2 regions of the Hymenobacter defluvii genome follow, and region 1 is predicted to be linked to the other one. Evidence: riboswitches for the same ligand, from Rfam matches in the RefSeq annotation. Region 1 holds a riboswitch; the other holds the start of a gene.
The links. Region 1 has a riboswitch for thiamine pyrophosphate ahead of J4D97_RS18820 (TonB-dependent receptor). Riboswitches for the same ligand answer to the same signal wherever they lie in the genome.
Positions count from the first base shown of each region.

Region 2: another riboswitch for thiamine pyrophosphate. It lies ahead of thiS (sulfur carrier protein ThiS); the one in region 1 lies ahead of J4D97_RS18820 (TonB-dependent receptor).

Region 1 is NZ_JAGETX010000016.1:28,639-44,620, forward strand. It holds gene pnuC (nicotinamide riboside transporter PnuC) at 1-558, shown strand, start outside; gene J4D97_RS18800 (AAA family ATPase) at 559-1,098, shown strand; gene J4D97_RS18805 (aldose 1-epimerase family protein) at 1,174-2,064, shown strand; gene J4D97_RS18810 (GNAT family N-acetyltransferase) at 2,212-2,622, shown strand; gene J4D97_RS18815 (hypothetical protein) at 2,709-2,945, opposite strand; TPP riboswitch at 3,159-3,268, shown strand; gene J4D97_RS18820 (TonB-dependent receptor) at 3,331-5,811, shown strand; gene J4D97_RS18825 (APC family permease) at 6,002-7,738, opposite strand; gene J4D97_RS18830 (acyl-CoA dehydrogenase family protein) at 7,895-9,127, shown strand; gene J4D97_RS18835 (HIRAN domain-containing protein) at 9,216-9,557, shown strand; gene J4D97_RS18840 (DUF4268 domain-containing protein) at 9,571-10,032, opposite strand; gene J4D97_RS18845 (glycosyltransferase family 39 protein) at 10,016-11,704, opposite strand; gene J4D97_RS18850 (HAD family hydrolase) at 12,036-12,695, shown strand; gene J4D97_RS18855 (UbiA prenyltransferase family protein) at 12,700-13,731, shown strand; gene J4D97_RS18860 (hypothetical protein) at 13,838-14,833, opposite strand; gene J4D97_RS18865 (DUF4332 domain-containing protein) at 15,136-15,546, shown strand; gene ruvB (Holliday junction branch migration DNA helicase RuvB) at 15,754-15,982, shown strand, end outside.
Region 2 is NZ_JAGETX010000002.1:407,628-423,609, reverse strand. It holds gene J4D97_RS05945 (hypothetical protein) at 1-63, shown strand, start outside; gene J4D97_RS05940 (hypothetical protein) at 117-815, shown strand; gene rlmN (23S rRNA (adenine(2503)-C(2))-methyltransferase RlmN) at 874-1,944, opposite strand; TPP riboswitch at 2,212-2,309, shown strand; gene thiS (sulfur carrier protein ThiS) at 2,388-2,594, shown strand; gene thiC (phosphomethylpyrimidine synthase ThiC) at 2,741-4,615, shown strand; gene J4D97_RS05920 (hydroxymethylpyrimidine/phosphomethylpyrimidine kinase) at 4,785-5,570, shown strand; gene J4D97_RS05915 (thiamine phosphate synthase) at 5,557-6,183, shown strand; gene J4D97_RS05910 (thiazole synthase) at 6,242-7,015, shown strand; gene thiH (2-iminoacetate synthase ThiH) at 7,147-8,298, shown strand; gene moeB (molybdopterin-synthase adenylyltransferase MoeB) at 8,446-9,516, shown strand; gene J4D97_RS05895 (thiamine phosphate synthase) at 9,691-10,317, opposite strand; gene J4D97_RS05890 (thioesterase family protein) at 10,314-10,748, opposite strand; gene mnmD (tRNA (5-methylaminomethyl-2-thiouridine)(34)-methyltransferase MnmD) at 10,844-11,518, shown strand; gene J4D97_RS05880 (DUF2157 domain-containing protein) at 11,720-12,943, shown strand; gene J4D97_RS05875 (GDYXXLXY domain-containing protein) at 12,947-13,477, shown strand; gene J4D97_RS05870 (ExbD/TolR family protein) at 13,487-13,999, opposite strand; gene J4D97_RS05865 (5-formyltetrahydrofolate cyclo-ligase) at 14,107-14,679, opposite strand; gene bshC (bacillithiol biosynthesis cysteine-adding enzyme BshC) at 14,805-15,982, opposite strand, start outside.

The DNA of each region.
Region 1 (15,982 bases):
GGGTTTTTGTGCGTGTGGCTGGCCGCCCGCGAGTCGCTGTGGAACTTCCCGGTAGCCATTGTGAGCTGTACGCTCTACATTCTGGTTTACCACGACAGCAAGCTCTACGCCGACCGCAACCTGCAAGTCGTATTCATCCTGTTGAGCCTATACGGTTGGTACGAATGGCTCTACGGCGGCGCCCGCCGCACCGAGCTAACGGTGTCGCGCACGCGCCCTCAGGAGTGGCTGCTGCTCGCGCTGGGCGCGGCCGCTTTCACGGGTGGCTTCGGCTACTACCTGCAACACTACACCGACGATACCATTCCCTACCTCGACAGCCTGACCACGGCCATAAGCCTGGCCGCGCAGTATCTGATGATGCGTAAGCGCCTGGAAAACTGGTTGCTGTGGATTGGCGTCGATGCCTTGTACGTGCCTATTCTGTGGCACAAACAGCTCTACCCTACCAGCGGCCTCTATGCTTTGTACCTCGTACTGGCCGTGTACGGCTACGTGGAGTGGAAACGAGCTGCTCAGGTAGCGCAAGCTACTGGCACCTCCAATTCAGCCATCTAAATGCTACGCGTTTCCCTCACTGGCCCCGAATCGACGGGCAAAAGCACGCTGAGCCGCCTGCTGGCCGCGCACTACGGCACCGCCCACGCGCCCGAATATGCCCGCACCTACCTCGATCAACGCGGCCCTACCTACACCCTGCCCGACCTAGAGGCCATTGCACGCGGCCAACTTGCCGCCGAAGTTCAAGCCACGGCCGAAGCGGCGGCGGCCGGCAAACCGGTGGTATTTTTTGATACCGATTTGGTGGTGATAAAAATCTGGGCCGAGCACGCTTTCGGGCAGTGTCCTACCTGGATTACCGACCACCTGCACCAACATCCCCACGACTTGACCCTGCTGCTCGACGTGGACCTGCCCTGGGAGCCCGACCCCCTGCGCGAACACCCGGACCCCGCGCAGCGTCAGTATTTCTACGAGTGGTATCGGCGGGAATTGCAGGGCCTACCCAGCCAATTTGTGGAAGTAGGCGGGCCGCCGACTGAGCGGTTGGTGCAGGCCGTGGCGGCAGTGGATGCGTTGCTGCGGAATAGTTGCTAAGCGCCGGTCTGCGTATGTGGATACAATACAAACGTTTTTTCGAAAGCCCCATAGCTCATATCCCTACCCCAACCCATGCAACACACGCTCATCAACGACCACTGCCGCGTCACGATCAATACCAAAGGAGCCGAGCTGGCTAGCTTCGTCCGCACCAACTCGGACCAGAATCCGCCCGAGCTGGAATATATGTGGCAGGCCGACCCAGCCGTGTGGAGCCGCCACGCGCCGGTGCTGTTCCCTATCGTTGGCAAGCTGCCGCAGGACACCTACCTGCATCAAGGCAAAGAATACAAATTGCCTCAACACGGATTTGCCCGTGACCGGGAATTTGCCTTGGTACAGCAAACGGAAACCGAACTGACATTTGAGCTACACGCCGACGAGCAGAGCCGGCAGGTATATCCATTCGATTTCGTGCTGCGGATTTCCTACCACCTGCACGAGCTAACCCTGGACGTGCGCTGGCAAGTGCTGAACCCCGCCACCAATCAGGAGCTGCTGTTCAGCATCGGGGCACACCCGGCGTTCCGGTGCCCGTTGCTGCCTGGCGAAACGTTTGAGGATTACGCTTTCCATTTCGACCACCCCGTTACGTTCGAGCGGTACTTGCTGCAAGGCGGCCTACTCTCCGGCGAAACGGAGCCAGTGCTAAACCAGCAAACCGAGCTGCCGCTGACCTACGACTTGTTCAAAGACGATGCGCTAGTGCTCAAGCATTTCGACTTTTCTACCATTACGCTGCGCAATTCCCGCTCCGACCGCGCCGTGCGTCTGCGCTTCGACGGCTTTCCCTACCTCGGCCTCTGGACCAAAGGTCCCGGCGCCGAGTTTGTGTGCGTAGAGCCCTGGCAAGGCATTGCCAGCACAGTAGGTGCCCCCGTGGAGCTAGCTGATAAGGAAGGTATTCTGACGCTGGCGCCCGGCCAGGAGTTCAATGCCGCGTATTCTATTGCTGTGCAGTAAATTCATTTCTCTGTCATCCTGAGTGAAGCGAAGGACCTTATTACTCTAGAACGACAAGCGTACTAACGACTCGTTCACCTGTGATAAGGTCCTTCGCTTCACTCAGGATGACAGAGAAAAAACATTCAACTACCTAGTAGCTCGCGCATGCATATCCAACCCATCACCCCTGAGCAAACCCACGCCCTGCGCCACCAGGTACTGTGGCCCGACAAACCGTTGGCATACGTGCAACTGCCGGAAGATGCTGATGGACACCATTTTGGGGTGTTTGAAGGAGAGAACCTGGTAGCGGTGATTTCGTTGTTTGTGGATGCGCAAGGCGAGGCGCGGTTTCGCAAGTTTGCTACCCATCCCGATTTTCAGGGGCAGGGTATTGGCACGGCGCTGCTCACGCACGTGCTAGGCGAGGCCATCCGCCTGGGCGCACACGCCATTTGGTGCGATTCGCGCCAATCGGCCGCTGATTTTTACCGGCGTTTTGGGATGGAGCCGGAAGGGGAGGTATTCTATAAAGGTCCGATTCCGTACGTGCGAATGCAGCGCCGCTTGCCGTAGCGTCCGCCCCGAGGGGCTTACACGCAAAGAACCCCTTTTAAGGGTAGGCTCTCTCTTTCAGCCACGAATTGAGAGAAAGCCAGCGGCTACACCAGCGGTGCGGCCGGGCGCGTGGGTACGCCCCGGTTGTAATCGGGCTCCCAGTCGTTGATGGGGCGGGTGATGCCGGGCGGCAAATCTAGGTCGGGTAGGCCGTCGTCGAGGGGCTCGCCGCCTTCGTCGTCGTTATCGGGGTAGGGGGGACGTAGGAAACGCCGCTTGGGCATCACCAGGAAATACGCCAGTACGGCAAAGACCAGAAGGGTATAGATCAGACTGATCATGGCGGAAGCAGGTGGGTGAATCGACGAGGGAAAGGACGACGAAAGACTACTGTCAGTCAGTTAACTAACGGCAGTCGGGGCCGAGTTGTTTTCGGAAAAAGTCACTTTTTCAACCCCTCCGCCCGCGTCTACCCAAGATACGAAGTTCTGGCGCGAAAGAAAAATAGCCGCGTGCTTCTGCTTGTAACTGGCCGGTGCAGCGCCTACTTTTGCCCCATAGTTTAGGGGTGCCAACCCGCCATGTGGCGGCCAGTGGCTGAGATCATACCCATTGAACCTGATCTGGGTAATGCCGGCGAAGGGAACAGACGATCCGCGAACGTGAAAACCCGAGTGGTGCCGACCCCTGGCACCGGGCCCGTTCCACTTTTCTGCTTTTGCATTCTTGAAAAATGTACTGGTTTTGGGCACCGCGCTGTTGACGCTGCCCGTAGCGGCCTGGGCGCAAGGTCCCGTGTCCGGCATCATCACCGATGCCCGCACAGGCACGCCGCTACCCGGCGCTACCGTACTGCTCGACGGCGCTACCGGTGTGGTAACCGATGCGGCCGGCGGCTTCTCCCTACCCGCTGTGCCAGCTGGCGCGCACACGCTCCGCATCACGTTTGTGGGCTACGACCCCATCACGCGCACCGTGCAGGGACAAGCCACCGCGCAGCGCCTCACAGTGCCGTTGCAGACCGGCGGTGTGCTCACCGGTGAGGCCCTCGTAACGGCCCAGCGCGCCAACGAGCGCACGGCTACTGCCTATACCAACCTGGGCAAGGAAGACTTGGCCAAGCGCAACTTCGGCCAGGACCTGCCCTACCTGCTCGACCAAACGCCCTCGGTAGTCGTTAATTCCGATGCCGGGGCGGGCGTGGGCTACACCGATATCCGTATTCGGGGCACCAGCAACACGGGTATCAACATGACCATCAACGGGGTACCGCTGAACGATGCGGAGTCGCACGGGTCGTTTCTGGTGAATCTGCCGGATCTGGCGTCGTCCATCAACTCCGTGCAGGTGCAGCGGGGGGTAGGCACCAGTCAGAACGGCGGCGCGGCCTTCGGAGCCAGCATCAACATCTCTACCCTGGATGTGCGCCGTGAGGCCTATGCCGAAACGCAGAACACCTACGGCTCCTTCAACACCTGGAAAAACAACGTGCAGTTCGGCACAGGGTTGATTAATAACCACTTCACGGTGGATGGCCGCCTGTCGCGCATTGCCACGGATGGCTACATGAACCGGGCATCGTCGGATTTGAAGTCGTACTACTTTGCGGCGGGCTACCAGGGCAAGAATACCATGCTGAAGTTCATCACCTTCTCGGGCCGTGAGAAAACCTATCAGGCCTGGAACGGTGTGCCCGAACCGGCCATTACTGGCAACCAGACTCTGCTTCAGAACTACATCGACAACGGCGAGCTGAGCGAAGCTGATGCCGAGCGCGTGCGCCGCGAGGGTAGGCGCTACAGCTACTACACCTACGACAACCAAACCGACAACTACCAGCAAAACCACTACCAGCTGCACCTTTCCCAGCAGTTGGGTCCCGACTGGAACGTGGGCGCGGCCCTGCACCTCACGCGCGGCTTTGGCTACTACGAGAGCTACCGTGCCCGCCGCCGATTCACCGACTACGGCTTGCAAAACGTGATTATCGGCGGCGATACTATCACGCGCACCAACCTGGTAGACCGCAAATGGCTGGATAACTACTTCTACGGCGGCACCTTTGCGCTCAACTACCAGCCCCGCGACGGCAAGCTGCAAGCCACCATAGGCGGCGCCTGGAATCAGTTTGATAACGACCACTACGGCGAAGTGATCTGGGCGCAGTACGCTTCCAATAGCACCATTCGCCAGCGATACTACTTCAACGATGCCCGCAAAACCGACTACAACGCCTACGCCCGCGCCACGTGGCAAGTGCTACCCAAGCTGGGCGTGTACGGCGACATGCAGGTACGCCACATTACGTATACTATTGATGGCGTGGAGGATGAGCAGAACGACGTGCGCACCCGCGCCCGCTACACGTTCTTCAACCCCAAAGCCGGCGCTACCTTCGCCCTGGCTGAAGGGCAGCAGCTCTACGCCAGCTTTGCCGTGGGCCAGCGCGAGCCCGTGCGCTCCGACTTCACCGACCGCCCCGCCGGCGACGTAGGCGCTAAAGCCGAGCGCCTCAACGACTGGGAGGGCGGCTACCGCTTCACTCGCGCCAATGGTCGATTGTTAGGCTTTCCAGCCACCGTGCGCGTTGAGATTAACGGGTTTTATATGAGCTACCGCAACCAGTTGGTAGCCACCGGCCAGCTCAACGATGTGGGCACGCCTCTGCGGACTAATGTAGCTCGTAGCTACCGGCGCGGGGTAGAGCTAACGGAGTTTGCCTCTATCAATGATAAGCTAAGCCTGAGCAGTACGCTCACGGTCAGCCAAAACCGCATTCTGAATTATCAGGGCATCAGTTACGACGCTGATTACAATCCCGTGACGGAAGCGCCGCGCACGAGCACCATTTCCTACTCGCCTTCGGTGGTATCGGCGCATACGCTGGCGGGGCAGCCGCTGCCGGGTCTGCGCTTGGCGCTGCTCTACAAAACCGTGAGCCGCCAGTACCTCGACAACACCACCAGCGAGGACCGGCGCATCAAGCCTTACCAAGTGCTCGACTTCCGGGTGCGCTACACCATCCGGCCAAAGTTTGTGAAGGAAATTGAGCTGGGCTTGCTGGTGAATAACGTGCTGAATCGTCGCTACGTAGCCAACGGCTACACCTACAGCTACCTCGGCGCCAGCGGCGGCCTCGATACGTTCAACTGGTACTTCCCGCAGGCTATGCGCAATTTCCTAGCGTCGGTAGGCGTCAATTTCTAGACCACGGATTCGCTCGGATTTATCGGATGACACGAATTTCGTGGACGGTTTTCCTTTCCGAAAAGCGCCCATTATCAACAGAAAAGCCTCGCAGTTTGCGAGGCTTTTTTGTTGTCTCCTGTACGGTGATAAGTTGGAGGAATCGTACAGGAAATCTGTGTCATCTGATAAATCCGAGCGAATCCGTGATTCAGATAATCAAGCGCACGCCGCCCAACTCAGAAATCTGGTAGGGGAACCGGTCGCCGGGGGAGCCGATGAACATGAAGTTTTTGGGGATGTTCCACTCCTGCGAGAGCTGGTCGATGAGGGCGGGTCCGAACTGGCCTTTGAGCGGTACAAAGTCAATCACGATTTCCTCGTAGGCACGGTCTAATACTTTAATATCTCGGAGCAAATCCTGGGAAAACGTTTCGCCCTCACGTAGCAGCGTCACAATTTTAAGACGGTTAGTAAACTCGTTTTCGACCACATAGGACATGACTTTGTTGAGGTTCGATACGTTGTCACCCTTGGTGAAGAATACGAATTCCTGGCGGTTTAGCTCGTGTAGCTGCCGCTTAATGGTAACCTGCGTAAGGCGCGAAACGCGAGGCGAGTGTTTGGCAAACGACTCGGCGCCGGCTAGAATAAGGTTTAGAATGGCCGTGCGATTCAGCATGGCCGCCACCACTAGCATGGATGGCACGAAGTATTGCAGGAAAACCACTAAGTAATCGGGCCGGATGCGGATGTTGCCGTACAGCGCCGTGACAACGCCCACCAGCGCCAGCGCCACCGTAACGACACCTGCGTACACCGGTCGGGGTAGGTTGGGCCGCTTGCGCTTGAGCAGGAAGTTACCCAACGCGAAAAAGGCCATTACCGACAGGAACGAAATGGTGTATACGCCCGCCAGCGGCCCCAACTCGCCGTTCGTAATCAGCAAAACCGATATACACAGCAGAAAGAAGGTAATGAGGATGATGTAGTTGCTTTGGCGCTTATTTTCTTTCAGAAAGAACTGGGGTAGGATGCGGTCCAGGGCCATGCGCTTCATCAGCCCGCTCACGCCCACAAAGCTGGTGAGCACGGCACCGCTGAGCACCGCCACGGCATCCACCGAAATAAGGGTAGCCAGCCAAGGGCCGCCAGTAGTGGTGCCAAGGTAGGAAAGCAAGGTTTCGGTGTGCTCACCCACCTCGCCTAGCGGTAGCGCAGCCACGGCCAGCAAGGCCAGCAGGGGGTTGAACACCGTAACCACGACCCACATATTGCGTAGCGTTTTCTGAAATACGCCCTCAGCTTGCTCCTCCACAAAGTTGGCCGAGCTTTCAAAACCCGAAATGCCCAGCATAGCCGCGCTGAAACCCAGGAAAAGCGCCGATGAGAGGCTCCCCTGCAACGGCATGTGCCAGTTTTCAACTAAAGTGCTCAGCCCATGCGTAAACAAATACCACCCTGTGACGCCCACCAGCAAGGTGAGTGAGAACAAATGCAGCACGAAAATGCCCACAGCCACCACCGCCGACTCAGAAATGCCTAGGATAGTGAGTAGTAGAAAGAAACCCAACAGCAGCACCGTGGCCGTGATGATAGGTAGGCCGTGCCAAAGCGTGTGCAGGTAGTGCATGGCCTCGGAGGCCGAAATAACGGCCGTAGCCATGTAAGACAAGATAGTGAGACAGGCGGCCACGGCAGCGTTGCGCTTGCTAGTAGTGTTCAAGAGCACGTTGTAGGCGCCCCCATTGAGGGGTAGGGCGCCCACGACCTCGCCATAAATGCGACGGAATAAAAACAGCACGCCTCCTACAATCAGCAGAGCTACCCACGCATACTGTCCCGCATACGCAATAGCCAGTGCCGACACGTATAGGCAGGAAGAGGATATGTCGTTGCCACAGATAGCAGTGGCTTCCAATTCGTTTAGTTTTTTCTCGTGGCTCATCGGGTATAGCGTAGGAGGGGATAGAAGGTGTACGGGGGTAGGCGGGTAAAAGGTGGGAAAAGCTCGGCCGGCACTTGCTTCCTGCTTGGTTTACGGGAACAATTTGCCCCTTCGCAATTGCTTATATTTGACAACCAAACCCCACCCCGCTAGTCTATGTCTTCCCAAGCCGATATCCTCTCGCCCCAAAAGAAAGCCGACCGCGCCCACGGCTCCACCAATGCCGCTGGCTTCACCGACTACTTCGACCTCGACGGCCTGCTCACGGAGGAGCACAAGCTCATCCGCCAGACCATTCGGGACTTTGTGAAGCGGGAGATTTCGCCCAATATCGAGCGTTGGGCGCAGGAGGCGCATTTCCCCTCCGAAATCGTACGCAAGTTTGGCGGGGTAGGTGCCTTCGGCCCTACCATCCCCACGGAGTACGGCGGCGGTGGCCTCGACTACATCAGCTACGGCCTGATTATGCAGGAAATAGAGCGCGGCGACTCGGGTATGCGTTCTACGGCGTCGGTGCAGGGCTCGTTGGTGATGTTCCCGATCTACCAGTATGGCTCGGAGGAGCAAAAGCAGAAGTTCCTACCCAAGCTGGCCTCGGGCGAATGGCTGGGCTGCTTCGGCCTGACGGAGCCCGACCACGGCTCTAACCCCGGCGGCATGGTCACGAAGTTGGAAGACAAAGGCGACTACTACCTACTGAATGGCGCCAAGCTCTGGATTTCCAACTCGCCTGATTGCCAGGTGGCCGTGGTGTGGGCCAAAAACGAGGAAGGCCGCATCAAAGGCGTCATCGTAGAGCGCGGCATGGAAGGCTTCACTACCCCCGAAATCCACAACAAATGGAGCCTGCGCGCCTCCTGCACCGGCGAGCTGGTGTTTGATAACGTGCGTATCCCCAAGGAAAACGTGCTGCCGAACGTGGAAGGCCTCAAAGGCCCCCTGTCCTGTCTCGACTCGGCCCGTTTCGGTATTGCTTGGGGTGCCATCGGTGCGGCCATTGATTGCTACGAGTCGGCTTTGAAGTACTCCCTGGAGCGGGAGCAGTTTGGCAAGCCCATCGGTGGTTTCCAGTTGCAGCAGCGCAAGCTGGCCGAAATGCTCACTGAGATTACCAAGGCGCAGCTCATGGCATGGCGCCTGGGTGTGCTCAAAAACGAAGGCAAGGCCACATCAGCCCAAATCAGCATGGCTAAGCGCAACAGCGTGCACATGGCGCTGGAGGTAGCCCGCGAGGCCCGCCAGATCCACGGCGGCATGGGCATCACGGGCGAGTACCCCATCATGCGCCACATGATGAACCTGGAATCAGTAATTACCTACGAGGGCACGCACGATATTCACCTGCTGATAACGGGGGCGGATATTACGGGGATTCAGGCGTTTAAATAGGGTTTTCCTTGGGTTTGGGGAGAAAGGCACGGCTGTACTTCCCAGCATCCGGCTATATTAGCCCATCCATTTATTTGATCTGACCTCTATGGCCGCTGCACCCGCTCCCTCTGCTTCGCCCCTGGTTTTGCTTGAATGCCTGATTGCCGGCACCTCCCACCGCGAGGGCCTGAAGGCCTACGAGCCGCAGCTACAGCTAGGCCAGGCCCTCACGCTGGAGCGCGAAGCCGATAGTTCCTACGACGATTGGGCCGTGCGCGTGTACACGGCTGGCCCCGAGCCGATGTGGCTCGGCTACCTCCCCGAAGGCCGCAACGAAACCGTAGCCCGCCTCCTCGACGCCGATTTCGCATTGGCTGGCCGCCTCACCCACAAAGCCTGGGAAGACGAGTGGCTGTACCTGGAAATGGAAGTAGTCCTACCCATTTAGGAGGTATAGCGCCTCACCGCAAGTCGTCGAAGGCATATTGCGCAGTGCTCCAGAACTCGTCCAGCGCCACCAAGCGGGGCTTGAAGAAGGAAATCAGTCGGGGCCAGTCGTCGCGGTTGAACAGGTTGACGGGCGCCAGCTCCTGGTAGATGCGCGCTGTGGGCTGGCCGTTGGCGTCGTGCGTTGCGGGCTCCCAAGTCCAGGCTTCACCGGCTGCTTCTTCCAGCCACCGGCGCACTTCCTTGAACTGCTCGTAAAAAAGCTCTCGGATGCCGGCATCTGGGTGGGTAAGCTCAATGCCAATGCTGGCCCGGCGGCCGTCGGCGTGCATGCGAAAGTAGACGTGCTTCAGGCCGGTTTTGTAGTTGATCCAGTTGGTAGGCAGCCCTTCGGCCGATGGAACCGGGGCCATGTATTGCCCAAAGGTGGTCCAGAAAGCCTGCCGGAGCTGCGTGACTTCAGTTTTGCTGTACATGAGGAGTAGAGCGGCGACGGGGTAGGCCAAACAGGTTTGCGTGCGTAGTACGCATCTGGTAGGAGGCCTGCCGCGGCCGGTGAGTGGTCGTCATGATACGGCGGTTGAGCCGCTGAAACAGTACGGTGTCGCTTTCTAGGTAGTACCAGGCGGGTTTGCCATCGTAGTCGCCAATAGTACCCTTGTACAGCTCATCGTACACCAGCCAGCCCCGGTGGCCCTGGGTGGCAGCGGCAAACTCATCAGCTGTTTTATCGATGTAGGTAGGAATGCTGCGCGAAGCCGGCCGGTAGTCGTGGCCCAGTACGGCGTTATATTTCAAAGGGTAGGCGAGCTTATAATAGCGGTAAGGCGGCACGTGGTTCCAGTTCAGGTACACCACATCGCCGGGCTGATACCGGTCATTTATGAACTGAAAAGCCTCCCGGAAGTACGATTTCTTATAGCCGCCAAACAATCCTGGGTCGGCTAGCTGGCGGGCCGAAGCCGCTAATGGCGGCAGCAGCAGCAGCAGAGGTAGCACCCACTGCCAACTCGCTTTCACACGATTCCCAATAGCCGCGCAGCCACTGGCAATAAACAGAATAAACACCGGCGCCAGAAACACAATCAGGCGCTCATACACTGGATACTTGCGTAGCGCCGAGGCAACCACCGTGAGCAGAATGGCAAACAGCAACACCAGAAACAGTTGCCGCTGCCGCCGAAAAAGCACAAAAGCACCCACCGCCAAACACCCCAGCGGCACGAGGCGCAGCACCAGGCGCGGCAGCGTGCTGCCAAGGGTGCGCAGGTCTAGCAGCAGACCAAGGGGGTAGTCCAGCGCCATGTAGAGCTGGTAGAAAGGCCACCGCACAGCAGCCCGCGTAGCGGCTACGGGCATAAAGGCGTCCAGCGTTTCAAACCAATACACCAGCCAGCCCGACTCAGTATAGCGGCCCGTGAAGAGCAAATAGTTGAGCGCGAAGCTGAGTAGCCAAGCGGTAAATGGCACCAACTGTCGCCAGAAGCGCGGCCAGTCGCGGTGCCACAAGTGCCATAGGCTTAGGGCACCAGCAATGGCCATCAGTATAAAGATGCTGGCGTAGGAAAACCACACTAGGGCCGCCCCACCCACGGCCCACAGCAACAATGGTCGCCATTGCTGCGCCGTATAAAAACGCAGGTAGAGATATAAGGCTACAACGGTAGCCAGCAGCTCGGCGCTGTACTGCTTGATTTCGACGCTATGGTACACCAGCGGCGGTGCCAGTGCCAGTATGCCCATGGCCACAGCCGCACCCAGCGGCGACAGTACCCGGCGGCTAACCGGTACAAACAGCGCCAAAGCACCCAGCGAACAGAGCAGCGGAACCAGTCGCAACGCCATTTCCTGCTTACCAAAGAGCAGCACCGACAAGCGGCAGAGCCACAGAAACAGGATGGGGGCTTTCTGTTCGTACTCTAGAGCAGGCTGCGCTAGCCGCCCAAAATCCATCCGAATCAGGCTATTGGCCACGTACACTTCATCAATCCACAGCGAGCGGTTGTCGAAGAAGTGAAACAGCCGAAGAGCCACGCCACAGCCCAATAGCAGCCAAAAAACGACCTGCCAACTGAGCACGCGGTGGGTAGACCGCTGCCGGGAAAAATAAGTGCTGGTTGTAGGAGAAAAAGTAGTGCTTATGGCCATGAAGCGATGCTCAGAGGATACAGGTATAAATATTTCTGCTTGAAACGAGTAATATTTTATATGAGTTATATGCAAAAAATGGGTGTGTAGATCGTCGATTTACTACCCGCTGAAAGGTATAAGAATGACAGCTTGCAGTCGATAGGCGCAGAATGCACACCTACCAAGCCGTCTGTCCAGCTCAGCAATAAGGGCTTCGGAATATGCAAAACGGAGATAATTGTTGCTATTTTTATATTGAACTGTATTATGACAATAATCGTAAATTATCCGCAATTCATACAAAACCGCCTGTTCATTGCCTACAAATCTACTACCTACGATACCCACAGTGAAGGCAGTTATATTCGATGTAGACGGGACACTCTATGAGCAGTCCCGTCTGCGCCGCAAGATGCTGTATGCGCTGTTGGGCTATTATGCACTACGTCCCTGGCGTGCGCAGGAACTGTTAATTCTGAGCAAGTTTCGGGCAGAGCGGGAAAAGCGCTCTGGTGCTGTTGGCCCCGATCTGGAAAATGCCCAGTATACGTGGTGCGCCGAAAAAGGCGGGTATTCCATTCCTAAAATTAAGCGCACAGTAGAGCAGTGGATATTTCGCAGCCCCAATCGGTATTTGGCGCAGTGCGTGTATCCGGGCACGCAGACCTTTTTTGAGACCCTACGGCAGCGCGGGATTAAAATCGGTATCTACTCCGATTACGCCGCGCACGACAAGCTGGTAGCAATGGGCTTGCAGGCTGACATCGTGGTAAGCTCCACCGACCCCTTTATTGACCGCATGAAGCCGAACCCAGAAGGCCTGCTCTACATTGCTCAGCAACTAGAGGTAGCACCGGAAGAATGCTTGTTCATTGGCGACCGGCAGGAATTAGATGGCGTGTGTGCAGAGCGCGCCAACATGCCCTACCGCATCGTGGACAAACAGCCGTTTGCCCAATTCGATTTCTATCACACTCTGAAAAATCAGTTGTTCCCCTCCACCAACTAGACTTATGGAAAACACTTTTATCCTTTCTGACACTGACAGTCAGGAGACAACTACGTTGCAGCCAGCGGGCCTACGCGACTACATCGCCATTGCACGACCCGATAACTGGGCTAAGAATGTCTTCATGATGCCGGGTGTACTGTTCGCCCTGCTTATTTACCGGCCAGGTCTTGACTCGCTTTTCGTGCTGAAGCTGGTGCTAGGCATTGTGAGCACCTGCCTGATAGCCTCGGCCAACTACGTCATCAACGAGTACCTAGACGCCGAGTTCGACAAGTTTCACCCACTCAAGAAAAAGCGCACGTCGGTGGTGCGCGTGGTAAGTGCCAAGCTGGTGTACCTGGAGTGGGCCGGACTGGCCACCGTGGGCCTCATACTGGCCTACCAGATTTCCATGCAGTTTTTGCTGGTAGCGGCCTTTCTGCTGTTCATGGGCGTGATCTACAACGTGCGCCCCTTCCGCACTAAGGAGCGGGTGTTCCTAGATGTACTATCCGAGTCCATCAACAACCCTATCCGCTTTGCGCTGGGCTGGTTTATTGTGGCGCCGTCTCTCACCATCGGCACCATCAATTGGGCCGATCTGTTCCAGAGCCTACCCCCCTCCAGCATTCTGATTGCTTATTGGATGGGCGGCGCTTTCCTGATGGCCACCAAGCGTTTCGCAGAGTACCGCCTCATCGGCAACTCCGAGCTGGCCGGCCTGTACCGTCGCTCCTTTAAGTTCTACACCGAGCACAGTCTGCTGATTTCGATGTTCTTCTATGCCCTCACATCGGCATTCTTCCTGGGTATTTTTCTGATCAAAAACCGGGTAGAGCTGCTAATTAGCTTCCCGTTCTTTGCGCTGCTATTTGCCTGGTACCTCCGCCTTGGGCTATTGCAGAATTCGCCGGTGCAAGGCTCCGAAAAGCTCTACACTCGGAAGTGGTTTATGCTGTACGTTGTTTTGTTCTGCATTTTACTCACGGCTCTTATGTTTATAGACATTCCGTGGTTGCATTTATTCCTGCAGGAAACGTACTCGCTTAATTAATTCTGAAATTGCGGTAGTCAGGTTATTAAAATAAATGACCTGTATATAGTCAACCCGATACAACATACTGGCGCCCCGTTAAGCTTAACGGAGCGCCAGTATGTTTTTACCCCAATAGCTCAGCCAGCGCCGCTATTTCCTGCCGTGCCTGCTGCACGGTGGGCTCTTGGCCAAATTCCCAGTCAACCCAACCAATAAAACCCGTTGCCAGGGCGGCCACGGCCTGGCGGCTGGTGCCAGGGGTAGCCGCCACAGGATAGTCGGCGAGGGGTAGGGCATCCTCTAGGCCCAGTGTGCCCAGCACATCCGATACAAAAGCCAGCGCGCACACGTGCAGTACCTGGTAAAGCAACACCAGCTCCGGTAAGCTTAGCGGGAGCCGCTCGCCGGCTTCCACTGCGCTCAGCCGCGTGGTAATGGCTTCTATGGCCGAGTCGGATAACGTGGTAAGTGAGGGTAGGGCTTTTAGAAAAGGGTGCGCTGAGGCCGCCGTGGTATGACGCAATTCCTGCGTGAGTAGCAGCGCCAAGCGCAACAATTGCAAACGCCCCTCATCGAAACCCAGGGTAGCCGCTAGTGGCAACGCTGGGCGTAAACTAGCTTCGTGCTGCTCGAAAACCACCTGTATCTGCTGCTGGCGGCGGCGCAGCGGTGCCAGGGCCGCCGCGCCACTCGGGCCGGCCAGAAACTGCTCTAGCGCATTTTCCAACTCAGCGCTAAGCTGTAGACAATACGTGAAAAGGCTTTCCAATTCCTCATCCGAGAGCTGCATGTGCTGCCGCAGGTAGGCGCGCACTGCCGCGCCTAGCGGGCTGACCAAGGCCGCCCTACCCAGTAGTACATAGTCGTAGAGGCGGAGCGGCCGGGTGGCTATTGTTTCTTCCAGCTCGGCAGTGGAGGCCAGCCCCGCCAGTTGGGCTACGGCGGAGGCATCGAGGCGGGTAAGCGTGGTAATGGCTTCCTGAGCCGGTGCCGCCGCGGGCACTTGGAAAAAGTGCTGCGTAGCCATGCCCAGCGCAGATAAGGCTGGCGCTAGTTGGGCATAGGTAGTAGGCGGCAAAGGCCGCAGAGAGTGGTCAGACGAGTGCGTGAAGGAAAGCATGTGCAAAGGTGGCGAAGAAGACTGAATTGTTGCTTCAGTATATCTTTTTAATAAATAAAAATATGGGTTATATATTTATTATTTGCTCTGCTTTAATTAAAGCATAATATAAAATTGTAAAAAATAAATTATAGTGAATAATATGAATTTATAATGCTTTGTAACAGTCATTTATAGTGATAAAAAGGCTGTGCTGTGTAGTTTTTATTTGGCAATACAGTCTATTTAAATTGCATTTATATATTATTTTTCGTATCTTTGTATTATCAATTTTAAATAAATCATTCACTTAATTCATACACATGCACTATCAAATCAATTCTATCAAAAGTATTTCGGCTAAACAAGCAGCTACCCTCGAGCAGGAAGGCATTATGACGTCAGACGCGCTACTGCGTGCGGCCCGTACACCCGCCGACCGCCGCGAGCTGGCCCGCAACACAGGTATCGAGGAAATGAAGATCTTTAAATGGGTAAACTACGCTGACTTGTCGCGTATCGACGGGCTGGAGCCTGGCCTGACCGCTCTCTTAGAGCAAGCCGGCATCACCACCATGCTCGATCTGCGGGGCCGCTCGCCGTTCAGTCTGCACAGCAAGCTCGTAGCTCTCAATAAGGAACACCAAGTAGTAAACGCTGTGCCCGATATGCTGCAAATGGCTGATATTGTGAATCATGCTAAGAGCCTGGAGCCAGAAGTTTCCTACCAATAAGTAATACGGGTACAGCTGTTGCCCTAGATTCCACCCAGCAGAAAACCGCGTTGGCGCTTCATATTCGAAACGCCAGCGCGGTTTTTTGTTTCATTTATACTATTGGTATTAGTAATATCTGTGTCGATTGAAAAAATGCTAATGTAATGGGACAAATTGCGAAATGGTGCTGTTCTATAGCCAACCACAATCCGCTTACCTTTGCATATGCGTGAACCCTTCCTCACTGGCGGCGACGAGCACTACGACGCCACGGACAAAGACATTGATAAGGCCCTGCGCCCGCTTAGCTTCGACGACTTTGCCGGACAGGACAAGGTAGTCGAGAACCTGAAAATCTTTGTGGCCGCCGCCAAACGCCGCGGCGATGCCCTCGACCATGTGCTGTTGCACGGACCTCCCGGCCTGGGCAAAACCACGCTGTCGCACATCATTG
Region 2 (15,982 bases), on a different contig from region 1:
ACAGGCATACCTATTTTGCCGGCTTACTTAGAAGTAGCCTATCGTTTTGGGCGAGTACGGTGAGTAGTAGCCGTAATAATTGTCGTGCTTGACGTAGCATATTCGCATTATACTTTATGAAGTCACTATTCTTCTATTCCTTCTTACTCTCCTTTTCGTGGTGTATTACATGCTATGCTGGCACGTCGCCAACAGCTCCCGATTCTATTTCGGGTCAAACGCAACTTATCAAGCAGATTGCTGCTGAAGCATGCCAGCAAATGGCTGCCGACAAACAACAGGACTCCTTCGCTACCATGCGTCCTCCGCAAGCGCAGGACACTTTCGAAAAAATACTACTAGCGACAATCAAACGGAGAGAAAGCACTATCCGACAGGTAGCGCGACGGAGTAACGTGCCAGGAGCCTACGAACAGCTATTAGGGAGTTTAGCGACTCTGGTTTCGGTGCAATTGGTCAGAACGTGTCCGGATGCTACCACGCTTTATGGTCGATTTGCAGGCGCACGGAGTGCTGAGCCTACCCCCACCGAACAAGCGCTTATACAAGAATGGGGCGATGAGCTGTGTCAGCGTCTGGCCGCTTTACAGAAAGCAGGACGTTTACAGGGCAAAACGTCTGCCGAATGCCTAGAGCTTTTTCACCAAGAATATACTGCTTCTCTTACAAAGCGCGGCCCTCAGACTATGCAGGTATACGGCTCAGATGCTAATAGTCAGATGGTTGTAGACTTATTGAGTAACCGAATTACCCAGTACATGCAGCAACACTGTCTGCAAACGCTTCTGTTGCTGCGCGGAACGGATGCGAAATAAACAAGAAGGCCGCTGGTAGTTGCTACCAGCGGCCTTCTTGTTCAAGAATTGCGCTTTACTACGCAACGGCTTCTGCCTTCTCCTTCACTGCCAGCTGTCCGCAGGCCGCGTCGATATCTTTACCGCGTGAGCGGCGCACGTTGGTTTGCACGCCCCGGTCGGCGAGGTACTTGTGGAAAGCTACCAGCTTATCGTCGGCGGTGTTGATGTAGTCGGCGTTTTCGATGGGATTATACTCGATCAGGTTCACCTTGCAGGGTAGCCACTTCGAAATCTGGAACAGCTCCTCGGCGTCTTGCAGCGTGTCGTTGAAGCTCTCGAACACGATGTACTCGTAGGTGACTTTGCGGCCGGTTTTCTGGTGGTAGTACTGCAACGCTTCCTTCAGCGCGGCCAGGGAGTTAGCTTCGTTGATGGGCATGATTTCGTTGCGCTTGGTATCGTTAGGAGCGTGCAACGACAGGGCCAGGTTGGCCTTCACGTCGTCGTCGGCCAGCTTCTTGATCATCTTGGCAATGCCGGCCGTGCTGATGGTGATGCGGCGCGGGGCCATATTCAGGCCATCGGGGGCAGTGATGCGGCGCACGCTTTCCACTACGTTGGCGTAGTTCAGTAGCGGCTCGCCCATGCCCATGTACACGATGTTGGTGAGCGGCGTGCCGTACTGCGCCTCGCACTGCTCCCGGATACGCACTACCTGATCATAGATTTCGGCCGCGTCGAGGTTGCGCTTGCGGTCCATGTAGCCGGTAGCGCAAAACTTGCACGTGAGCGAGCAGCCTACCTGCGACGAGATACAGGCCGTCATGCGCGTGTCGTGGGGGATGAGCACGCCTTCTACCACGTTGCCATCATACAGCCGAAACGCCGACTTAATGGTACCGTCGTTGGAGAGCTGCTTGTTTTGCACCTGCACGCCATTGATGACGAAGTGACGGGCCAGTAACTCGCGGGTAGCCAGTGAGATATTATTCATCTCCTCGAAGGAGCCGGCCGTGTTTTTCCACAACCACTCCGTCACCTGCTTGGCACGAAAGGGCTTTTCGCCGTGCTCGACCATGAAGGTTTTCAGGTCGTCGGCGGAGACTTTGCGAATGTCGCGCTTGGAAACTACGGGCAGCTCTATCATAACCGCAAAGATACAACATGCGCGGCGGTTGGGTTCCCGAAAATCTTCGACTTCTACTAGCTTTTAGTTGTGTACAGGGTAGAGACACAACCTATTGTGTCGTATTGGTGCGGCTGTTGGTAGGTTGGTGCAGTTCCATTTGGTCAGTGGTGAGACGCAGTAGGTTGTGGCGCTACCTTGTGCCTATGTCCGTTTTGGAAACGGATAGCCCGAATTTTATAACTGCCTACCGTGGTGCATTCCTCAAAATAACGCCTACCTTACCGGCCTAAACTTTAGGGGTGTTCTGCTACGAGCGGGACTGAGAAATACCCTTGGAACCTGATCCAGGTAATGCTGGCGAAGGGAAAAGTGCAAGAAGCGGACGCCTCCTTGGGCCCGCACGGGCGTGCGCCACCTGAAGTTTATTGTTTCTGACAGCCAACCAACTACCCGTTGCTTGTATGCTTCTCTATGTCAACAATAAACCGCACGAATCCTGCCTGCCTACCCCCACGCTGGCTGATACCCTCCTCGATTTGCAGCTCGCCGAACAGCGCGGCATTGCCGTGGCCGTGAACGACGCCGTGGTGCCCCGCGCCGAGTGGATGCGCCACCAATTGCGTGCCCAAGACCGCATCACTGTTATCCGCGCCACGCAGGGCGGGTAGGGGCGCGTCTGTCATCCTGAGCGCAGCGAAGGACCTTCTCACGGGAGATAGTGACTATCTCACGCAAGGTCGTTCTCCCGTGAGAAGGTCCTTCGCTGCGCTCAGGATGACAAACAGACAGGTAACCGTCAACCATCCCAGATTTTATGAAACAAGACCAAGCACCCCAGCAGACGCTGGTGGAGCGCCAGCCGCTTACTGGCTCGCGCAAACTCTACGTTCCCGGCCAGCTCTACCCCAACATTCGGGTGGCGATGCGCGAAATCATGCTGAGTGACACCAAGCGCCAGTTCGACTTCACGAACCTCACCGAGCAAAACCCGCCCGTGACGGTGTACGACACCAGCGGCCCCTACACTGACCCCAACGTGGAAATCGACCTGAAAAAAGGCCTGCCACGCCTGCGCGAAGAGTGGATTTTGGGTAGGGAAGATGTGGAAATGCTACCCGGCACCTCGTCGGAATACGGGCAGCAGCGCGCCGCCGATACCGCGTTGGACCACCTGCGTTTTGAGCACATCCGGCCGCCGCGGCGGGCCAAGGCGGGCCGCAACGTGTCGCAGATGCACTACGCCAAGCAAGGCATCATCACGCCCGAAATGGAGTACATCGCCATTCGGGAAAATCAGCGCATCGACCAACTAGCCGCCGATGATGCGCTGCGGGTGCAGCACTCCGGCCATAGTTTCGGGGCCAACACGCCGCAGGGCCACATCACGCCGGAGTTTGTGCGCCAGGAGGTAGCGGCGGGTAGGGCCGTGATTCCGTGTAACATCAACCACCCGGAAAGCGAGCCGATGATTATCGGGCGCAACTTCTTGGTGAAAATCAACACCAACATCGGCAACTCGGCCGTGACGTCGAGCATTGAGGAAGAGGTAGATAAGGCCGTGTGGAGCTGCCGCTGGGGTGGCGATACGCTGATGGACCTGAGCACGGGCAAGAACATCCACGAAACCCGCGAGTGGATTATCCGCAACTGCCCGGTGCCGGTGGGCACGGTGCCCATCTACCAAGCGCTGGAGAAGGTGAACGGCAAGGCCGAGGACCTGACCTGGGAGCTGTTCCGCGATACGCTCATCGAGCAGGCCGAGCAGGGCGTGGACTACTTCACCATCCACGCCGGGGTGCGCCTTCCCTACATCCCGATGACCGTCAAGCGCGTGACCGGCATTGTGTCGCGCGGCGGTTCCATCATGGCGAAGTGGTGCCTGGCCCACCACCAAGAGAGCTTCCTCTACACGCACTTCGAAGAAATCTGCGAAATCATGAAGGCCTACGACGTGGCCTTCTCGCTGGGCGACGGCCTGCGCCCCGGCTCCATTGCCGATGCCAACGACGCGGCGCAGTTCGCGGAGCTAGAAACCCTGGGTGAGCTGACCAAAATTGCTTGGGCGCACGATGTGCAGGTGATGATAGAAGGTCCCGGCCACGTGCCCATGCACCTGATTAAGGAGAACATGGAGAAGCAGTTGAAGGAGTGCCATGAAGCGCCGTTCTATACGCTCGGTCCGCTCACTACTGATATTGCCCCCGGCTATGACCACATCACCTCGGCCATTGGCGCGGCCATGATTGGCTGGTTTGGTACGGCCATGCTTTGCTACGTGACGCCTAAGGAACACCTCGGCCTACCCAACAAGCAGGACGTGAAGGACGGCGTGATTGCCTACAAGATTGCCGCCCACGCCGCCGACCTCGCCAAAGGCCACCCGGGAGCCCAATACCGCGACAATGCCCTGAGCAAAGCCCGCTTCGAGTTCCGCTGGGAAGACCAGTTCAACCTAAGCCTGGACCCCGACACCGCCCGCGAGTACCACGACGAAACCCTACCCGCCGACGGCGCCAAAGTGGCGCACTTCTGCTCGATGTGCGGCCCGCATTTCTGCTCTATGAAAATCACGCAGGAAGTCCGTGACTTCGCCGCCAAGCAAGACCTAACCGCCGCTGAGGCGTTGACGAAAGGCATGGTGGAAAAGTCGCGGGAGTTCGTGGAGAAGGGTAGTGAGATTTATCTGTAACCAAAAACCATCTGTCATCCTGAGCTTGCGAAGGACCTTATCACGTGTGAACGACGAAATAGAACGTCATGTCGAGCGGAGCGAGACATCTCGTGTGCTAATGCTGGATAATGACATGATTATCTGACGTGAGAAGGTCCTTCGCAAGCTCAGGATGACAGAAAAAACAATGTCTCAACCACCTCGCCCCTACGTTCTCAGCCTTGCCGGTTTCGACCCCAGCGGCGGGGCCGGCTTGCTGGCCGACTGCAAGACCTTCGAGCAGCGCGGCGTGTACGGCTTTGGCGTGTGCACGGCCCTCACGGTACAGAGCGACGTGCAGTTTGAGCGCGTGCAATGGATGCCGCTTGCCGACATTCAGGCGCAAGCCCGGCCGCTACTAGAGCGCTTCGGGGTAGGGTGGGCGAAGATTGGACTGGTAGAAAGTCTGGCTGAGTTGCCGGAACTGCTTCGGTGGTTACGGGCGCAAAGCCCGGCTATTGGTGTGGTGTGGGACCCGGTGCTGAAGGCCAGCGCCGGCTACGACTTTCACGCCGGTCCGGCGCCGGAGTTGGTGGCAGAAGTCTGCACCGCCCTAGCCCTGATTACGCCTAATCAACCCGAGATGCGGCGCCTGTGGCCGGCCGCCGCCACCGCCGAAGAAGCAGCCGCCGTCGTGAGTGCCTACTGCTCGGTGTTGCTGAAAGGCGGCCACGCCGAGGGCTCTGAAGCTACCGATGTGCTGTACCAGAACGGCCGGGAGGTAGCACGTTTTACTACGCCGCGCCTACCCCACGGCGAAAAGCACGGCAGTGGCTGCGTGTTGTCGGCAGCCATTGTGGCGGGGCTGGCACGAGGCGAGTCGCTAGTGGAGGCCTGCCGGTCGGGCAAGGCGTACACGGCGCGGGTGCTGGCCAGCAATGAGACGTTGTTGGGGTATCATTTTCAGAACGAACACGAGTATGCAAATCCGTAATCTTCACTATATCACTACCTCCCCTGAGCAAGCCGAGCGAGCCTGCCTTGGTGGCGTGCGCTGGGTGCAGCTGCGCGTGAAGAACACGCCCTACCCCGAATGGAAGCAACTGGCGCTGGATACGCAGGCCGTTTGCCGCCGCCACGATGCCACGTTCATCCTCAACGACAACCCGCAACTGGCGCTGGAAATTGGCGCTGATGGTGTGCACCTGGGCAAGGAGGACACGCCGCCCGCCGAAGCCCGCGCCCTGCTTGGGCAGGAGTTCATCATCGGCGGCACGGCCAACACGTTTGCCGATATCGAAGGCTTGGTGACGGCTGGAGTCGACTACATTGGGTTGGGGCCGTTTCGCTTCACGACGACTAAGGAGAAGCTAAGCCCGATTTTGGGACTGGCGGGTTATGAAACGCTGCTGGCGCAACACCGTGCTGCTGGCTTTCCTACCCCCGTCATCGGCATTGGTGGCATTACGCTGGCCGATGTGGCGCCGCTGCTGGCGGTTGGGCTGCATGGTGTAGCGATATCGGGGGCTATTACGGCGGCTCCTGATCCTGCGGTAGCAGCAGGACAATTTGTTGACTGTCTGCCTGTTTTGACGGCAGCTTTGTGAGGACGCGCGTGTACAACGACGGGCGCCTGCAAGGCGCCCCTACCTTAGTTTTTACCCTATGAAAACGCAACCCCTCGTACTTGCCGGCCGCACGTTTACCTCACGCCTGTTCACCGGCACGGGCAAGTTTAGCTCAACTGAGTTAATGGAAGAAGCCCTACTGGCCTCCGGCTCGGAGCTGGTAACGGTGGCCCTAAAGCGCGTGGACGTGGCCGATACGAACGACGACATTCTGAGTCATTTGGCGCACCCTCAGTTCAGCCTGCTGCCCAATACCTCGGGCGTGCGCACGGCCAAAGAGGCCGTTTTTGCTGCCCAACTGGCCCGCGAGGCGCTGGAAACCAATTGGCTCAAGCTCGAAATTCACCCCGACCCCAAGTACCTGCTGCCCGATCCGGTGGAAACCCTGAAAGCGGCCGAGGAGCTGGTGAAGCTGGGTTTCGTGGTGCTACCCTACATCCACGCCGACCCTGTGCTGTGCAAGCGTTTGGAGGAGGTAGGGGTAGCCGCCGTGATGCCGCTCGGTTCGCCCATCGGCTCTAATAAAGGCTTGTTGACCAGGGACTTTCTGGAAATTATCATTGGCCAGAGTAAGGTGCCGGTGGTAGTAGATGCCGGCATTGGGGCGCCCTCGCATGCGGCGGCGGCGCTGGAAATGGGGGCTGATGCAGTGCTGGTGAATACGGCCATTGCCGTGGCCGGTCAGCCGGTACAGATGGCTCACGCGTTCCGGATGGCCGTGGAAGCCGGCCGCTTGGCTTATGCGGCGCGGCTGGCCGCGCCGGTGGCGCACGCTGAGGCAAGTAGCCCGCTCACGGCATTTTTAGACTAGAACTACTTCAAGAAAGACCGTCATGCTGAGCTTGTCGAAGCATCTCTACCGCTTCGTTGAATTATCGTTACAACGAAGCGGTAGAGATGCTTCGACAAGCTCAGCATGACGGTCTGCATAAACCTACAGTCATGAGCTTCCGCCCGATTTTCGAGGCCCACCACTGGGACGATGTCAAAGCCAGCATCTACGCCAAAACCGCCGCCGATGTGGAGCGCGCCCTGGCCGCACCGCGCCGTACGCTGGACGACTTTAAAGCCCTGATTTCGCCTGCTGCGGTGCCCTACCTTGAGCAGATGGCGAGGCTCAGTCAGCAGCTCACGCGCAAGCGGTTTGGCAATACGGTGCAGCTCTATGTGCCGCTGTATCTGAGCAATGAGTGCCAAAACATCTGCACCTACTGTGGCTTCAGCCTCGATAATAAAATCCGCCGGCGCACGCTCAGCAGCGTGGAGATGTTGCAGGAAGCGCAGGTGCTGAAGGCGTGGGGCTACGAGCACGTGCTGCTGGTAACCGGCGAGGCCAACCAGACCGTGGGCGTCGACTACCTCGAGAAAGCCCTGCACACGCTGCGGCCGCACTTCGCGCATCTATCGATGGAAGTGCAGCCGCTGGATAAGGAGGAGTATGAGCGGCTGATTCCGGCAGGGTTGAACACAGTGCTGGTGTACCAGGAAACCTACCATCAGCAGGATTACAAAAAGCACCACCCCAAGGGCAAGAAGTCAAACTTCTACTACCGCCTCGACACGCCCGACCGCCTGGGTAGGGCCGGCGTGCACAAGATGGGGCTAGGCGTGCTGTTCGGCCTGGAAGACTGGCGCACCGACAGCTTCTTCACTGCCCTGCACCTCGACTACCTTGAACGTACCTACTGGCAGACCAAGTACAGCCTCTCTTTCCCGCGCCTGCGCCCCGCTGAGGGCCTCTTGCAGCCGAAAGTGGAGATGAGTGACCTGGAACTGGTGCAGCTCATCTGCGCCTACCGTCTGCTGAATGAGGAAGTGGAGCTGTCTATCTCGACCCGCGAAACCCCTACCTTCCGCAACAACATTATTCGCCTGGGCATCACCAGCATCAGCGCCGGCTCCAAAACCAATCCTGGTGGCTACGCGGTAGCGCCAGAGTCGTTGGAGCAGTTTGAAATCAGCGACGAGCGCAGCCCGGCGGAAATTGCGGCTATGATTCGGCGGCAGGGCTATGAGCCGGTGTGGAAAGACTGGGACGCGGCGTTGGCGCCGGCACCCATACAACCGGCATCTACCTCGGCCCTGTCATCCTGAGCGCAGCGAAGGATCTTCTCACGCATGAATAGCAGACGGAACAACGACTCGTTCTGCCGTAAGAAGGTCCTTCGCTGCGCTCAGGATGACAGAAAAACTAACTCTATCCCAACAAAAACAAACCCTACCTCTGCGCGTTTACTACCCATGCTTACCCCCGCCGAAACCCGCCGCTACGACCGTCACCTGCGCCTACCCGAAATTGGTTCTGAGGGCCAGCAGAAGCTGAAAGCTGCCCGTGTGCTGGTAGTAGGCTGTGGCGGCCTGGGCTGCCCGGTGCTGCAATACTTGGCGGCGGCCGGGGTAGGTACCCTCGGCCTGCTCGACCATGATACCGTAGACGAAAGCAACTTGCAACGCCAGGTGCTCTACGCCACTTCTGACGTGGATCGACCCAAAGCCGAAGCCGCCGCCGAGAAGCTGCGGGCGCAGAACCCGCTCGTGACGGTGCAGCCCTTGTGGGTGCGCCTGTCGGCCACGAATGCGCTGGAAGTCATGGCCGACTACGATGTGGTGGTAGACTGCACCGACAACTTCGCCACGCGCTATTTGGTCAGTGATGCGTGCGTGCTGCTGGGCAAGCCGCTGGTATTTGGGGCCATTTTCAAGTTTGAAGGGCAGGTTTCGGTGTTCAACTACCAGGGCGGCCCTACCTACCGCTGCCTGTTTGCGCAACCGCCCGCTCCTGGCGAGGCGCCGAGCTGCAACGAAATAGGCGTGCTGGGCGTGCTGCCGGGTATTATTGGTACACTGCAAGCATCTGAAGCGCTGAAAGTTGTGTTGGGTATAGGGGAGGTGTTGAGTGGTCGCCTGCTGGTGTTTGATGCGCTGTATATGCAGTTTCGTACCCTGCGCTTTCAGGCCGTGTCGGGTAATCAGCAACTTACTGGCTTGATTGACTACGACCAGTTCTGCGGCGACGCCCCAACCGACGCCGTCCCCGAAATCAGCGCCGACGAGCTGCGCCGGAAGCTACAGGCCCAGGAGCCGTTGCAGCTCCTCGATGTGCGCGAGCCGCACGAATACGCCGCCCGTCACATCGGCGGCCGTCTGGTGCCGTTGGGCCAGCTCGCCGCTGCCCTACTCACCCTCGATCCAGAAGTGCCCGTGGTGGTGCATTGTGCCAGCGGCAAACGCAGCCGCCAAGCCGTGGAGCTGCTGCTGGCTAATGGTTTTCAGCAGGTAGCCTCGTTGCGCAACGGATTGCAGGACTGGTAAACGGCCGGGCAGGCATGGTTGTCACTGTTAGGCACTGGCGCGGGGCTGTGCCCCGTGCCGATAATGTGCAGGCCTCTGGCCTGCGGATGTCTGCGCCATCAAGAAGTATTTGATGGGGCAGGCCAGCGGCCTGCCACGGATCTGGACGGGACACAGTTCCGCGCCAGCGCCAGGTCATAACAACTGTTGAAGCGCCGCCACCGGGTCAGCCGCTTGCCACACGCTGCCCAGCACCGCCGCTCCGGCAAAGCCCGCCGCTCGCACCTGCGCTATGTTATCGGGCGTGATGCCGCCCAACGCTACCACCTGTGGCACGTACTGCTGGCGCTGTTGCAGCCGCTGTAGCTGCTGTTGCACCTCCGTCAGCGCAAATGCGTGCCCGTAACCCTGCTTGCTGATGCTGTCGAAAATCGGGCTCAGAAACACGTAATTGTAGCGACGACGGTGCTGGCGCAACTCGGTAAGGCTGTGCAACGAGGTGGAAAGGCTGTGGCCCGGCTGCTGCAGGTGCGCCCGCGCGACCCAGGTAGCCCGTGCCGCGGCTGGTAGGTGCAGCCCGCCTACCTGATAGTGTTGCGCCAACTCGTATTGTCCGTGTAGTACCATGAGCCTGTGGTACTGTCGTGGTACGGCACGTAGGTAGGCTTCTACTTCCGAGACGGAAGCGCCGGGTTTGCGCAGATGAAATGACTGTAAACCAGCTTCAAACAAGCGCTGTAGCGTGGGCAGCTCCGTGGCGATGGTAGCGGGAGGCGAGACAAGCAGGAGCCGGAACGTGTGGTTGTTTGCTACCCCGTTCATTCGGCCGGACTAGTAAAACGCGTGACGACGGCTTCGGGTAGAGGCCGCAGCTTGCGGGTGGTGTAGTCGAAGCAGAGCATGCCGGTTTTGGCGCGGGCTATTTCGTTGCCGTGCTGGTTTTTCACCCAATAAACCACGTCGAAGCCATATTTGTGGTGGTCGGTGGCGGCGAGTTGGATATGTAGCGTGTCGCCGTGAAATCCTTCGCCTTTGTACTCCACGGCCACATCGGCCATGATAAAGCCCTGGCGCGTGGCGGGGTCATATTCCGGTTGTCCCAGAAACTGCAAGAACTGCACCCGCGCTTCGTGCAGTAGGCTCAACAGGGCGTCGTTGCCGAGGTGGGCGCCGTAGTTCAGGTCAGTGATGCGGATGGGAAGGGCAACCGTGAGCAGGTAGGTGTCGGGTAGGGCAACTTTGATACGAGGCATGCGCGTTAGTTTTTGATTACTTACGGATGGTTTTTGGTTATTTGTTCCGTTGTACCTGTCTGAACGTCCTTTCGACACAAATAACCACACCTCAGATGCAAGTAGAAGTTCGCCCTACCGCCGACGGTTCCAGCACGCTCTACGTGCCAGCGCTGGACGAGCACTACCACTCCACCCACGGCGCCGTGCAGGAAGCCCAGCATGTGTACCTAGAAGCGGCCCTGGAACCCGCCCTAGTCGCCGCCACCGATACTGTGCGGGTGCTGGAAATCGGCTTCGGAACCGGCCTCAACGCCATCCTCACCCTGCAACGTAGCCTCACTGCCCCTGTAGCCGTGGCCTACGACACAATAGAAAAGCACCCCCTACCCCCCGCCGTGGTAGCCGATCTGCATCCCGAGCGCTACCTCCTGAACCCGGAATTGTTGGACCAGTTCAGCCAACTACACGCGGCGGCCTGGGACGAGGCCGTGCCGCTGCTTCCGCGCTTTCTGCTGCGCAAAATCACCGGCGAGCTGCAGCACACCGCCCTACCCGCCAACCACTACCAGGTCATCTACTTCGACGCTTTCGCCCCTGAAAAGCAACCCGACATGTGGACCGACGCGGTATTTGCCCAGCTCTACGCCGCCGCAGCGCCGGGCGCCTTACTTACCAGTTACTGCGCCAAAGGCAGCTTCCGCCGCAGCCTGAAAGCGGCCGGCTGGCTGATAGAGAAGCTACCGGGGCCAATAGGCAAGCGCGAGATGACGCGGGCGCGGAAGGAGTAAAAGCTTATCATCCTGAGCGCAGCGAAGGACCTTCTTACGCATGAACGAACTGTTGTTAAGTTAACCGTTCACGCGTGAGAAGGTCCTTCGCTGCGCTCAGGATGACAGCTGTGAGGACCATCTACTTGCTAAAACAGCTTTACTATTATAAATCACTTTTCTAGATACTCTATCCTTCCTTCTGCCCATATTGCAGAAGCTATGAGTCGTAAGATTATTGAAGTCGAAGGCCCGAAATGGGTGGAACAAGGTATTATTACCACCGAGCAGGAGCAGCGGCTGCTGGCATTGTATCCCGTTGATGATAAAGCTATTGGGCTACTGCCGTTGCTAGGGAGCCTGCTGGTGCTGCTGAGCGCCCTAAGCCTGATTGCCGCCAACTGGCAGGAGCTGCCGCTACTGGTGCGCTTCGGGATTCTGCTGGGCTCGGTGGCGGGGAGCTACGTGGCGGGCGAATATTTCCGGCGGCGTGGCAACACGCAGTTGGGTATGGGCTTGGTGGGGCTGGGGCTGATTTTATTTGGCACCAGCATTATCCTCACCAGCCAGATGTTTCAGCTCATTGGCTACGACGTAACGGGCCTGGTGGCCTGGGGCGTGGCGGGAGTAGGTCTCACCTACCTCTACCGCTCGCGTCTACTGTTTGTGATGACGGTGGCCATCGGCGGCATTGTGCAGGGCTACAACACCGAGGCGCTGGGCGCGTTCAGCTACGCTACAGCCGTTTTCACGGCTCTCACGCTGGGCTACTACTGGTGGCGCTACCCCGATGCCTTGCTGGGTGCGGTGCTAGCGACCGGCCTGCTCTGGCAAGCCGGCTTGCTCATTGGCGTGCTGCACATCAAAATCACCTGGTTCTTTGTGGCGGCCATGCTCATCTACACGTTCGGCGACTGGCAGGCCGACCGCCCGGCGGGCAGGGCGTTGCAGGGGCCGCCCCTGGTGGCGGCGTTTCTGTTTGTGCTGGGGCTGGCCATTTTTGGGGAAGCTGGCAGCTACACCGACCGCCTGCGGCCACCCCTGCTGGCCTACCTGGCGGCGCTGGGGGCAGTGCTGGTCTTGTCGTTGCTGGGCAAAAAGGCGCGGGGCCGTTTGGGCAGCGCCACCGACTGGCTGCTGCTGCTGCCCGGTTTCTACCTCGATGCTGGCCTGCCGCTGGCCGTGGCAGCGCTGGTAGTACTCTATGCCTACACCGGCACGTTGCTTTGGCGTGCCCACCAAGAGCAAAACCCCGACCGCGTGACGCTGGGCACAGTACTGTTTATCCTCACTACCGCTGTGGCCTACTTCAAGCTCACGTGGGGCTTCATGGACAAATCGTTGTTTTTCCTGCTCGGGGGCATTTTGTTGCTGAGCCTGAGCTGGTACCTGCGCCGGCGGGCCGTGCAAACCACCGCGCCGGCCGCACCACCCGAAAAGCTGTAGCGTATGCCTGTTCTTCCTACCCCTGCCAATCGTCGGTTGTGGCTGCTGTTGCTGGTGGGCGCGCAGCTGTTGTTCATTGTGGCGGTGGCGGCGGCTGGCTACGCCACTACCGCCTACGGCCGCACGGTGCAGCTGCGCACGGCCCCCGTCAACCCCCGCGACCTGCTGGAGCGCGACCACCTGCGCCTGACTTACGGCATCACCTACCTACCCCTCACGCTGTGGCAGGAAGCCAATAAGCCGCGCCGCCGCCAGCCGGTGTATGTGGCGCTGCGTGCCCAGGGCAATGCCTACGCCGCCGTGCGCGTCTACAACCAGGAACCAAGCACCCTACCCCCCGATCAGGTGATCCTGCGCGGTTGGGTAGTGGGCAGCAGTCGTCGTACCCTGCGCCTACGCTATGGTCTGGAACGCTACTACGCGCCGGAAAACCAGGTGAAAGCGCTGAATAAGAAAGGTTCACACGCGTTGCTGGTGCACGTCAGTATTGCTCCTTGGGGGCAGGCACGCATCGCAAAAGCGGAGGTGTTGTGAGGGGGCTGTTTACAAGCTGTTCTGCTGCAAAAGAGCCCGGTCGTTACGGTCAAGGTCGACGAGGGCGTATTTCTTCTGGCTGGTGATGTTCATTTCATCCAAGGCGTCTACCAAGTTGCCGTAGGTCGATTCCTGTTCGGATTTGATGAGGACAACAGCACCAGTCTGCTGGCGTTGTAGAGTCAGCAATACCTGCCGGAGGCCATGGGCACTGTAGTCTGTGGTATGGAGGGTAGGCGCGGCGGCGGTGCCGGTCTCGTTCACGCCATAGAAGTAATGCACTTGGTTGTGCTTACCCAAAATCAGCGTAAGCGCTTTGCTACCCGGTACATCAGTACCCAGACCTTTCGCGGGCATAGCCAGTTCCATAACGTTGGGTTTGCTGAACGTGCTGGTCAGCATAAAAAAGGTGAGTAGCAGAAAGGCCAGGTCTACCATCGGCGTCATGTCGAGACGAAAGGCCATTTTTTTAGCACGGGGCTTACCATTTTTAGCAGGGGCGGCTGGTTGGATGTCGGCCATAGCGTTGTAGTGGTTGAGGTGAATGGATACTCCGCCAACGCCAATGAATATAGCAGTATTGCACTGCACCTATGCTATTGTCTGCCAGCGCTTATGTGTGCTACCTTTCAAAACAACCAGACCCGATCCGGCGTGAGGCAGGCGTGCAGGGGCATGTCGCCAGGCCACACATCGGTAATCTGCGGTACCGGCGGTTCCAGGCTAATACCGATACGCAGGGTTTCGGGCCGGCACTCGGCTAAGAAACGGTCGTAGAAGCCTTTGCCATAGCCTACCCGCTGGCCCCGCTCATCGAAGGCAAGCAAGGGCAGCAACACCGCATCAATGGCGGCAGGCGCTACCTCGGCCGCACCGACGGGCTCAGGAATACCCCAGCGGCTTTCTACTAGACGCGTGTCGGGGTTGAGGTGGTAGTGGCGTAGCGTAACGCCATCGGCCTGCACTACCGGCACCGCCACTTGCACAGCCGGATGCTCGGCCCACAGCCAACGAATGATAGGCCACGTATCCGGCTCGTGCTGCCGGGCAGCGGGCAGAGAGACGTGTAGCCAGCGCCACTGCGCCATCTCGAAGTGCTGCTGTAGCTGTTGGAGCAGTGCTGCGCTACGGCGTGCTACCTCGGCCGCAGGCAAGGCACGACGCGCGGCTGAGGCGGTACGGCGAAGTTCGGCTTTCAGCATATGCGAGGCGGTAGGGTAGGGGCGGCTTGCGGCCGCCTGTTGTTAGCAGGCACAACATTGAAATAGAAAAGCTCCTTCAAAATCAGATGGTGAAATAAGGGGTTACGAGCTGCCCCTAACTCATTCTACTCTTCTTCCAACACCGTAAACTCCAGCGCCAGCGGCTCAAACGTATCAAGGAGCTGCTGTAAAAAGTTTGGGTTGTTGATGTAGACACTCAGCACGTTGTCGGTACGCTCCTGCATGCCGCCGTCGGGGAAGAGCTTGTCTTTGAGGCCGCTTAGTTGAGAATAAGACGTTTCGTGCCTGGCTTCGGCGGCTTTCGAAAGGCGCTTTTCCAGCCCCGCCACGCTGCTGGCTACCTTGCTACCCTCGGCGGCCACGGCTTTCACCAGGGTAGGATCGAGGCGCTCGGCCAGTGCTTTTATCTGCTTAAACGCTTCCTCTAATGTATGCTGCTGCTCGGCCAGACTCACTTCTTCTTGCCCCAAAGCAGCGCCCACCTGCTTCTTCAGCTCGGGTAGGGGCTGAAAGATATCCGTAGCCGTAAGGCCCAGTTTGCGCAGCTTGCCCGCATTAGCTTTGCTGATATACAGCCCCGAGTTGCGCAGCAGCACAATCGGGAAAGGCACCTGATACTCGGCAAATACCTGCTTTAATTGAAACCAGTAGGCCACCTCCGCGCCGCCGCCAATGTAGCACAGGTTGGGCAGCAAGATCTCCTGATACAGAGGCCGCAGCACCACGTTTGGGCTGAACCGCTCCGGTTGTTGGTGTGCCAGGTCGAGTAGTTCTTCCTGGCTATAACAGTGGTCGGTGTTCAGTACGGCTACACAGCCGCGGGCCTCGTCGGCCTCCAGTCGTTCGCGCTTGCCGGTCTCTGTTATATAAAACAGGTTAAGTGGGCGCGAATACACCTGCGGGGAATACCCGGCAGCTTCCAGATCGGCATTGGTGGCCTGCACGGCGCGGTGCGAGGCTTGCGCCTGAATTTCCTTTTCTATCACCGGTACCAATGCCTGCTTCAGCGCGGGCGTGTCGGCATCCATACTCACCAAGCCAAACTCACCAAACAGCGCGTGCGTGAGGCGACGCGTGGCCTCGGTGAGGGTAGAGGCTTGCTCGTAAGCCTCCCGGAAGAGGGCGGGTACGTCGGCCGGCAGCTGGTCGAGGAACTGCTCCGGCAGCCCTTCCAGGCTCAAGCGTCCTACCGGACCGCCGGTTTCGGGGGCTTGCCAGGAGTACATCTTACCAAACAGCTGAAAATGATTGATTTCAGCAAAATCGTGGTCCTCCGTGGCCA